2 regions of the Shimwellia blattae DSM 4481 genome follow, and region 1 is predicted to be linked to the other one. Evidence: predicted binding sites of a transcription regulator. Region 1 holds the regulator's gene; the other holds the start of a gene.
What was found. Region 1 encodes Fur, which represses iron uptake genes when iron is present. Its sites were predicted from a motif close to ATAATAATGAGAACNACTATCAA; they were not measured.
Positions count from the first base shown of each region.

Region 2: fepD (Fe(3+)-siderophore ABC transporter permease) is a predicted target of Fur. The motif match lies at 1,737-1,759, and genes of this name have one in related genera.

Region 1 is NC_017910.1:2,768,404-2,773,660, forward strand. It holds gene ybfE (LexA regulated protein) at 1-146, shown strand, start outside; gene fldA (flavodoxin FldA) at 303-833, shown strand; gene fur (ferric iron uptake transcriptional regulator) at 1,133-1,582, shown strand; gene EBL_RS13015 (beta-N-acetylhexosaminidase) at 1,667-4,318, opposite strand; gene EBL_RS13020 (ChiQ/YbfN family lipoprotein) at 4,336-4,671, opposite strand; gene chiP (chitoporin ChiP) at 4,718-5,257, opposite strand, start outside.
Region 2 is NC_017910.1:1,443,785-1,449,041, reverse strand. It holds gene fepB (Fe2+-enterobactin ABC transporter substrate-binding protein) at 1-425, shown strand, start outside; gene entS (enterobactin transporter EntS) at 402-1,664, opposite strand; gene fepD (Fe(3+)-siderophore ABC transporter permease) at 1,777-2,784, shown strand; gene fepG (iron-enterobactin ABC transporter permease) at 2,817-3,773, shown strand; gene EBL_RS06660 (ATP-binding cassette domain-containing protein) at 3,770-4,576, shown strand; gene yajD (HNH nuclease YajD) at 5,158-5,257, opposite strand, start outside.

The sequences.
Region 1 (5,257 bases):
AGCGTGTGGAGTTAAAACTCAATAGTGACGCCGTGGATGCACTGAACCAGCTGGCAGAGGCACGCAGTATCAGCCGCAGCGAACTGATCGAAACCATGCTGATGGACTTACTCAGCGACACGTTACGCAAGACGCCCTCCCGGTAACAGAGAACCCGTCGTTCCCCGTTATCCGCCCCATGTTGCAGTCTGTGCACAAGGCGGTGATAGCAGTTTCCGCTGCAGGAGCTGTTCTGCTATCATTGACCAATCCATGGCATCAAGCAGCCACCCTATTTTAAGATTCAAGAGGTTATCTTACTCATGGCGATCGCAGGCATTTTCTTCGGCAGCGACACTGGCAACACCGAAAATATCGCAAAAATGATTCAGAAGCAGCTCGGTAAAGATGTGGCTGAGGTGCATGACATTGCTAAAAGCAGCAAAGAAGATCTGGAAGCGTTCGATATTCTGCTGCTCGGTATCCCGACCTGGTACTACGGTGAAGCGCAGTGTGACTGGGATGATTTCTTCCCTACCCTGGAAGATGTTGATTTTACCGGCAAACTGGTAGCGCTGTTTGGTTGTGGCGACCAGGAAGATTACGCAGAATATTTCTGCGATGCGCTGGGCACCCTGCGCGATATTATCGAGCCACGCGGGGCGACTATCGTCGGCCACTGGTCAACAGAAGGCTACCACTTTGAAGCCTCTAAAGGTCTGGTGGATGATAACCACTTCGTGGGCCTGGCTATCGATGAAGACCGCCAGCCAGAGCTGACCCAGCAGCGCGTTGAAGCCTGGGTTAAGCAGGTTTCTGAAGAGATGCACCTGAGCGATATTATCAACGCCTGAGTGGTAGCGCGGCGCTGGCACCCACCCGCCAGTGCCGCCTGATTGTTTTGCCCGATAACAAGAATTGCTACAAGTTTTTAACTTTATATCAGAACGCGGTACAATGACGGTCGCTTTAATGAATGTTTTTTTCTTGTGAAGCAATACTGACATTCGTTTTCTGAAGGCTGTATTTGTGTGATGTTTCGCGGTTTTCATTTATAACCATCGGTTCTATAATGAAACCCATGCATCTTTTGTCGTACCCGCTTTTAACTCCCTCCGGGGGCTAAATCGTTAAGCAACAGGATAACTCCCGCATGACTGACAATAATAACGCGTTAAAGAAGGCTGGCCTTAAAGTCACACTTCCCCGGCTGAAAATCCTCGAAGTGTTACAGGAGCCTGCTAATCATCACGTCAGTGCGGAAGAGCTGTACAAACGACTGATCGATATGGGCGAAGAGATTGGCTTAGCCACCGTATACCGCGTGCTGAACCAGTTTGATGACGCGGGCATTGTTACCCGTCATAACTTCGAAGGTGGCAAATCGGTTTTTGAGCTGACCCAGCAGCATCACCATGACCATCTGATCTGTCTGGATTGCGGCAAAGTGATCGAATTCAGTGATGACTCCATTGAATCCCGCCAGCGTGAAATTGCGGCGCGTCATGGAATTCGCCTGACCAACCACAGTCTGTATCTGTATGGCCACTGCGCTGAGGGAGACTGCCGTGAGGATGAACACGCTCACGACGACTCTAAATAATCACGCTCAGTAAACATAACCGGGTGATACCCGGTTTTTTACCGACAAAAAAACGGTGGCCAGGCCACCGTTTTTCGTTGCGACTCAGCGTACCGTTGTCGCCCGGCTGGTACGTTTACCGTCCGGGCTGACAGTACGCACCATCACCTCACCGCTGACCTGCGGGCGGGCATTATCCTGATAGCGCTGCCACTGCTTTCCGCCATCTACCGAGTATTCAATACCAAGCCCCGGCAGGCTGACATTCGCCGCCAGCACCCCGGCTGCCACCTGCGCCCCTGGCACCGGCAGGCGGTATGCAAGCGTGGTTTTATCCACCTTCGCCAGCTCACGCTGCCCCAGCAGGTTTGCAAAACGCTCCCAGTCCTGGTGCAGCGCTTTGGTATCCACATGGTGCGTGACGCCCCCCTGATACTCTTTACCGGCCTGGAAAGGTTGCTCCCACCCGGCCTGGTGCCAGGCACGCTCCGCCATGGCAATCAGGCGCGGGAACAGGCGATATTCCAGCTCATCGTCTGTGCGCACCACCTCGCTCCAGAGCTGGGCGGAGATCCCGTGAGCGCCCGGCCAGGGTTTGTCTGACTTCGCCGCGAAGGTCATACCGTCGCGATCGACGGAGGTCTCCGCATTTTGCGGCAGGTTATTGGGGGCAAAGCTGAACAGCTTGCGCTCATCGGTAAAGCGTGTTCCCCAGTAATATCCCGGCTCTTGCGGATCCACTTCATAAGGGAAGTCGAGATAGACATAATCCGGGTTAGAGATGGTCACCTCATAGCCTTTGTTCGCCCAGTCATTGACCGAATCCGCCCCGCCCCAGTACAGGGTATCCCAGAAGTTCACCCCAACGCGTTTCGTGGCGAAGGCGCTGGCATCTTTGGCATCTTTGAGGCCGTCCTGCCAGGCCTGCATCTTCTCGATACCGTGCTTATTAACAATCTTGCTCACCTCCACGGCGAACCAGCTCGGCAGGTGCTCCAGATCGGCCACTTTGCCCTCTTTCAGCATGGTCTGGCACACCTGAGACTTCGCCCAGGGCTTGTCCTGTTTGCTGAGATCCAGCTGGCCTTTACCCGCTTCCGGTTTGTTCTTATCCGTATACCCCGGGCCGAGGTAGATATTTTTCGCCTCGTCGCCACCGAAATGCCAGGTCGTCAGCGCCAGCCCGGCCTCTTTGTGCATCTGCTGGATCTCGCCGATCACTTTATCAATAAAGTGGCGCGAGGATTCCAGGCACGGGTTCAGGTAGCCGGTGCGATCGTAAAACTGCACGCCCGTGGTGTTTGAGGTATCGGTCGGATCCAGCAGCCGGTAGGCCGCGGCCTCCTGCGCTTTGCCCTCTTTCATCAGACGATCATAACGGGCTTCCATGGAGATAACCGCCGCACGGGCGTGGGCCGGTACGTCTATCTCCGGGATCACCTCAATATGGCGCGCCTTCGCGTATTTGAGGATCTCGATATAGTCCGCTTTACTGAAATAGCCGCTGCCGTTGGTCGAGGTATCCGGCCCGGAACCCAGCTGTGGCAACAGGCAGGTTTTCTCACTCAGATCGTGGCAGCGCTTACTGCCGACTTCTGTCAGCTCCGGCAGCCCGGGGATTTCAATGCGCCAGCCTTCATCATCGGTCAGGTGGAAGTGGAATTTATTCAGCTTGTAGGCCGCCATCTGATCCAGCGCACGCAGGATAGACGCCTTGCTGTGGAAGTTGCGCCCCACATCAATAAACATCCCCCGGTACTGGAAGCGCGGCGCATCTTCCGCATCCAGGGTGGCTATCTTCATCGCCCCTTGTGTCGGGATCAGCGACAGCACAGACTGCAGACCATAAAAGACCCCGGCTTCGTCATAGCCGGTTATCCGCGCCTCTTTGGGGCCAATCTGTAAACGGTAAGCACCGGGTACTGCGTCATCGCCTTTAAATTCGCGGGCAGCAATCGCGGTTTTTACCGGGTAGCTACCGTCCGTTTTGACCCCCAGCAGCGCAAAGCGATCGCTAATCGCCCGGGCAGACGGGGCCGTCAGCGCAGAGAGATCCAGCTTAACCCCGTGGCTGAGATCCACATCCTCGCCGTGTACCGTTACCCGGGAGGGGCTTGGCAGGATCTGGCCGCGCAGGTTCCGGGCATTGAGCAGTTTTACATCGCTGTTTTTCTCAAAACGCGCTTCTGCCGTCATCAGAATGTTTTTATCTTCCGGCGTGCGCTTCCACTGATCTCCTCCCAGCGGCGAGACAAAACGGCTCAGATCTTCGCTATTGGTGCTGGCAATCACCTTCGGGGTTGCCTCGCCGGAGGTCACATACCAGCGCGGGATCACATCGGTCATAAACAGCTGCCAGTATTCGTTGACTATCGGGATCTCTACCGACTTCCCGGCCGGGAAGCCGGTGAATTTATCCGTTGGCGTCAGCTTGTGCAGATCACCCACAATATGGGTAACGGCAAACTGATCGTTGTCGATTTTGAGGATCTGGCGAATGCTCGGGAAGTAAATCGCCCAGTCTTTATCGGTGATGGCCGCACCGTGGTTGGTCAGCGTAATTGTCGCCTTATTGCAGGATGCCCAGTCGGCCCCCAGGGCGGCACAGTCCACGCCATTTGCGCCAGCGTGGTTATCGTTAATGGTGTAGTTCACCGCCAGCTGGCTTATCTGGTCGACCGTTTGCTGCCCGGCAAACGCCGCACCGCTGGCAAGTAATCCCGCAATCGCCGCTGCGGATATGCTCAGTTTAAACATGCTGCTTCCCTCATCCCTTATTGTGACTGATTACTGGCGTGAAGCTCTTGCCAGATACGGGTACAGATAACGCTGGCCTCTTCATCGTTGCCCATTTTCCGGGCATTAATGCAGTGCTGGTAATCCAGCACTTTCACCTGTTGCTGCTCGGCAAAGGCCTGGTGCTGCTTCTCTTTACGCAACTCACTGAGCACCGTCTGGCAGGCGTCCACTTTGTCCGGGTTGCCCTGGGCGCTGCGGATACAGGCGCTGTAGGCTTCTTTCAGGCGGCTCTCCTGACGGGGGGCATCAGCGGTGGCTGAACATCCGGCGATGGCCAGCGCAACCAGTGCCACAAACAGTTGTTTTTTCATTGGAATACTCCATAGTGGCGGGCAGCGCAGGGCCGCCCGGCTGGCCTCAGAACACGGTAAACGGGGCGATAACAATAAACTTCACGTCGCGCTCATCCTGGAAAATATTGCCATAGCCGCCGCCATAGCTCGGGATGTCGGAGTGGTTGTCATACTGGGTGAAGTGCAGTTTAAACAGCGTGCCTTTCGCCCGCCCTTCCTGAACGGTGTACATGGCATCCAGGCTGTAGGCGGACTCTTTCAGGCGGCGGTTAGATTTGTAATAGCCGTCATCCGTTGGCCGGGAGCTGGGTTTGGCATCCCAGCCATAGACATACGATGCCCCCACGGCCCAGCCCGGCAGATTCCAGTTGCTGAGATCATACATGGTGCCGAAATAGACCGCTTTTTCGCCGTTGGCGTTAAAGTCGGAGCGGTTATCCCACCAGATATCAAGGCGGCCATTCGAGGAGGCGTAAGTCGGGGTCATACGCTGCAGGAAGTAGCCCTGTGGACCGTCGGCTTTTACCCAGGTCCCTTCCAGGCGCAGCTCAACCTGGCCTATGGTGTAGCCGAAGGTCAGCGCCTGCAGCCAGGCGGTGCTGTC
Region 2 (5,257 bases), 1.3 Mb from region 1:
TGGAAAAAGCCCGCCAGCATATGACCCTGCCCCCCCAGCCGGTCAGCGCGCTGGTTTATACCCCCGCCGCCCACAGCGCCAACCTGTGGACGGCCGAATCCGCCCAGGGGCAGTTACTGCGTCAGCTGGGGTTCCGGCTTGCAGAACTGCCCGCCAGCCTGCGGCTCAGCACCAGCATGGGCAAACGCCACGATATCGTGCAGCTTGGCGGCGAAAACCTGGCCCACGGCCTTAACGGCCAGACCCTGCTGATGTTTGCCAACAACGACCAGGACGCGGCGGCCCTGAGTAAAGACCCGCTACTGGCCCATATTCCGGCAGTGAAAGATAAACGGGTCTGGGCGCTGGGTACGGAGACCTTCCGGCTTGACTACTACAGCGCCACACTGATTCTGCAACGCTTAAGCGCCCTCTTCGCTTCGTGACCCCTCCTCCACCTGGGGGGGCTGATACAGCCCGCGTAGCTGGGCCAGTAACAGGATCAGCAGCACGGCAACCACCGACAGCACCGCACCGGACACACTGGCCGCCCACTGGGGGGTTGCCAGGGTGGCCAGGCTTCCCAGTGCTGCCGCCCCCAGGGCATCACCGGTGACATTCTGCGCCGTCCACAGGCCATTAATTCTGCCCAGCATCTCATCCGGCGTGTGGCGCTGAATAAGGGTGTACTGCAACAGCGAGCTGATACCACTCAGATAGCCGAACACCACCAGCAACAGCGCCCCGCCCGCCCATACCGGCATCCCACCGAACAGACCAATGGCGATAAACGCCCCGCAGCTGCTCAGCAACAGCAGCATACCCGGGCGGGTATGCTGTGCCAGTCGACCGCTGGTCAGGGCACCAGCTGCGGCCCCCAGCGGGACCGCCGCATACAGAAAACCAATCTGGCCGGTGGTCATCTGCCAGTCACCGGCCAGAGCCGGGTACAGCACCCGCACGGCGCTGGCCATGGTCAATAACGCGCCCACTAAGGCGATACCGCCCACCAGCGGGTGGCTGAACAGAAAAGCGATACCGCTTCCCAGCGCCCGGAGTGGGTGCATTCGCGGCATCTCCGGCGGTGCCAGGCGGGGCAGCTTCAGCAGGGTCAGGCAGGTAATCAGCGTACCAAAGGCGGCCAGCCCGTAGTTCCAGACCGGGCCACCCCAGGCCAGCAGCAGGCCACCACACATAGGGGAGATAACCGAGCCCAGGCGCACCGTCAGCATGGTGATGGCCCCGGCCTGCATCAGATTTTCGCGCCCGACCAGTGCCGGGGTGGCCGCCAGCAGCGCCGTTACGCCAATCGACGCAAACAGACCATCCCAGACGCCCAGCAGGTAAATGGCCAGTAGCGAAGGTGCTGGTAGTAAGGCGTTTATCGCCAGGCCCACAAAACCCAGCCCGCAGGCGCTTCTTGCCAGCAGGATCAGGCGGCGGCGCTCATAGCGGTCCGCCAGTACGCCCCCCATCATCAGGCCGATAAACATGGTGCTGCCGGTCAGCGTGACCGCAAGCCCCACCTGGAACGGCGAGCCGGTCATGGCCTGGATTTGTACCGGGATGCCGACCCCCAGCAACCCGAGGGACAATATGGAAATAAAACGGGCGATAAATACCGCCCGGAAAGCAGAATGGGTGCGTAACAGACTGAGATTAATTAATAAAGATTGTCGGTTCATTACATAGCCTTAGCAAAATTTTCCTTACCGCCAACGTAGCCGCTCATGCTAACATAGCAAACCGGAGTGATAACGATAATAACTATCATTATTAATTATCAGGATGCGTATTATGCCCAGTTTTCAGCCAGTGTCCCGCTCAGTCATACTGACCGGCCTGCTGGCATTACTGGTGGTAATGTCGGTGGTCAGCCTGACCACCGGTGCCCAGGCGATACCCGCTGCCACCGTCAGAGATGCCCTGTTTGCCACATGCCAGACGCCAGAGTGCACCATCATTCTGGATGCCCGCCTTCCCCGTACACTTGCCGGTATCCTGGCCGGTGCGGCCCTGGGCCTTGCCGGGGCGCTAATGCAAACGCTGACCCGCAACCCGCTGGCAGATCCCGGTCTGCTGGGGGTGAACGCCGGGGCCAGCTTCGCCATTGTGCTGGGGGCGGCGTTCTGGGGCTTTACCTCGCCACTGTCGATGATGTCCATGGCCTTTGCCGGGGCCCTGATAGCCTCGCTCACTGTGGCGCTGACCGGCAGCCAGGGCGGCGGGCAGCTCAGCCCGGTGCGCCTGACCTTAGCCGGGGTGGCGCTGGCGGCAGTGCTGGAAGGGCTCAGTAACGGCATTGCCCTGCTCAACCCCGATGTCTACGACCAGCTGCGCTTCTGGCAGGCCGGTTCCCTGGATATCCGCACCCTGGAGACCCTGAAAGCGGCCTTCCTGCCCGTGCTGGCCGGGTGCGTGATTGCCCTGCTCGCCAGCCGCGCCCTGAACAGCCTGAGCATGGGCAGCGATACGGCCACCGCCCTGGGTAACCGGGTGGCGGGAACTCAGCTGGCTGGTCTGCTGGCGGTGACCCTGCTGTGCGGCAGCGCCACCGCCATTACCGGCCCCATTGCGTTTATTGGCCTGATGATGCCCCACCTGGCCCGCTGGCTGGTGGGGCCGGATCACCGCTGGATCCTGCCCACCACCCTGCTGGCGACACCTTCTTTATTACTGCTGGCGGATGTGATTGGCCGGGTTATCGTTCCCGGGGAGTTGCGGGTTGCTATTGTCAGCGCGTTTATTGGCGCCCCGGTGCTGATTTATCTGGTGCGCCGTCGCCGCAGCGGGGGGTGGTCATAATGCGGTTACTCTCCCGTTTTCACCTTGCGGTTATGGCCCTTATCCTCGGCGCGATCGCCCTGGTGTGGTGGAGCCTGGCAGGCGGCACCATACCGTTATCCGGCCAGCTGCTGTACGGGGTGCTCACCGGCAGCGCGCCGCGTAATGTCCAGCTAGTGGTGGTGGAGTGGCGCCTGCCGCGCATCGCCCTGGCCCTGCTTATCGGGGCGGCGCTGGGCATCAGCGGGGCGATTTTTCAGTCCCTGCTGCGCAACCCGCTCGGCAGCCCGGATGTCATGGGGTTTAACGCCGGGGCCTGGAGTGGCGTGCTGGTGGCGATGGTATTTTTTGACCAGCAAAGCACCGCCGTGGCCATGGCGGCCATGGCCGGGGGGATCCTCAGTGCGCTGGTGGTCTGGTCGTTTGCCTGGCGCGGCGGCATTGATACCTTCCGGTTAATTATCATCGGTATCGGGGTGCGGGCCATGCTGCTTGGGATCAACACCTGGCTGTTGCTGCACGCCTCGCTGGAAACGGCTATCTCCGCAGGGCTCTGGAATGCGGGCTCCCTCAATGGCCTGACCTGGGGGAAGGCGTTTCCCTCTGCACCGCTGATTATCGTTACCCTGCTGGCGGTGATACTGCTGGCCCGCCGTCTGCGTATGCTGGAGATGGGCGACGACAGCGCCTGCGCGCTGGGGGTGGCGGTTGAGCGCTCCCGGCTGTTACTGATGCTGGCGGCAGTCATTCTGACCGCCGCTGCCACGGCTCTGGCCGGGCCCATCTCTTTTGTTGCGCTGGTGGCGCCGCATATCGCCCGCCGGTTATCCGGCACGGTGCGTTATGGTCTGATGCAGGCGGCGTTGTGCGGTGCCGTGCTGCTGCTGGCCGCCGACTTGTGCGCCCAGCGGCTTTTCCTGCCTTATCAGCTTCCGGTGGGGGTGATTACCGTCAGCCTCGGGGGCATCTATCTTATTGTGTTACTGATTCAGGAGTCCCGTAAACGATGAGCCAGACTGTCGAGTCCCGCTTACGCGGCAATGCCTTAACCCTCGGCTACGGGAAACATATTGTGGCCGACGGGCTGTCTGTTGCCATTCCGCAGGGGAAATTTACCGCGATTATCGGCCCGAACGGCTGCGGGAAATCGACCCTGTTGCGCACCCTGAGCCGCCTGATGAAACCGCTGGCCGGAGAGGTTCTGCTGGATGGCGAAGCCATTGCCGGGCTGCCGACGAAAAGCGTGGCGCGCAAAATTGGCCTGCTGGCCCAGAATGCCCGCACGCCGGAGGATATCAGCGTGCGTGAGCTGGTCATGCGCGGGCGCTACCCGCACCAGCCCCTGTTCAGCCGCTGGCGCCAGGAAGATGAAGAGCACGTGCAGCACGCCATGCAGGCCACCGGCATCACCGAGCTGGCGGATCGCCCGGTCGATAACCTCTCCGGCGGCCAGCGCCAGCGGGTATGGATAGCCATGGTGCTGGCCCAGCAGACCGATATTCTGCTGCTTGATGAGCCCACCACCTGGCTGGATATCAGCCATCAGATAGAGCTGATGGAGCTGTTAAGCCAGCTCAACCAGCAAAAGGGCTACACCCTGGCCGCAGTGCTGCACGACCTTAACCAGGCCTGCCGCTACGCCAGCCACCTGATTGCCCTGCGCGACGGCAAAATTGTAGCCGAGGGGGACCCGCGGGAGATAATCACCGCCGGGTTGATTGAGGAGATTTACGGTATGCCGTGTGTCATTATCCGCGATCCGGTGGCGGATACACCGCTGGTGGTGCCCCTCGGGCGTCACCGTCCGCGCTAACCAGTAGAATCCGGCGATTTACACTGGCCTTGTGGTGCCGGTAGCAGCTTTAATGTCGTCAGTGTGATCCGGAATATGTTCGTTCAGTGAGCCGGTTCCGCTCCCCGACGATGGGCACTCATATGTTGTGTACGGAACCTGGTCGCGTTCCAGGAGGGGGGACCGGCCCCCTCCTGGAGACCTCGCCGGCCCGCGGTCGTTAGTCGCCCCATCCCTGGGGCTCCCCCTGCGGGCCGACATGAATGTCGTTCAACATTGCTCCCGGCAATGTTGTCGCCGCTACGCGGTTCGCTGCAACTCCGGCTTGCTCTGGCGGACCAGTCAGGATTATTCGCCTCATCCATGAGGCTCACCCCTCCGGGGCCAGCGCAAGCGCTGTTTAACATTGTTCCTGACAATGTTATGCGGCATCCATGCCTCAACCTTCCTTCTGGCTGCCATCCTGGCAGCCAGTCCTTGAGCCGCACCTGCGTTTTCGCCGATTGCCTTTATGCGGGGGTTAACACCCTCGCGGCTATTAACTGACATTCAGCGGCATTTCAGCCGCTGAAGCTGGTTTTGTTTTACCGCAGGGGTCAGCCTTATTTTTTCTTATTCAGCATCGCTTTGAGATCGGCAAAGGGGTTGTAGGTTGCCACGCCCACATCATCTTGCGCATCCTCACCGGCAACCACCGTGGTG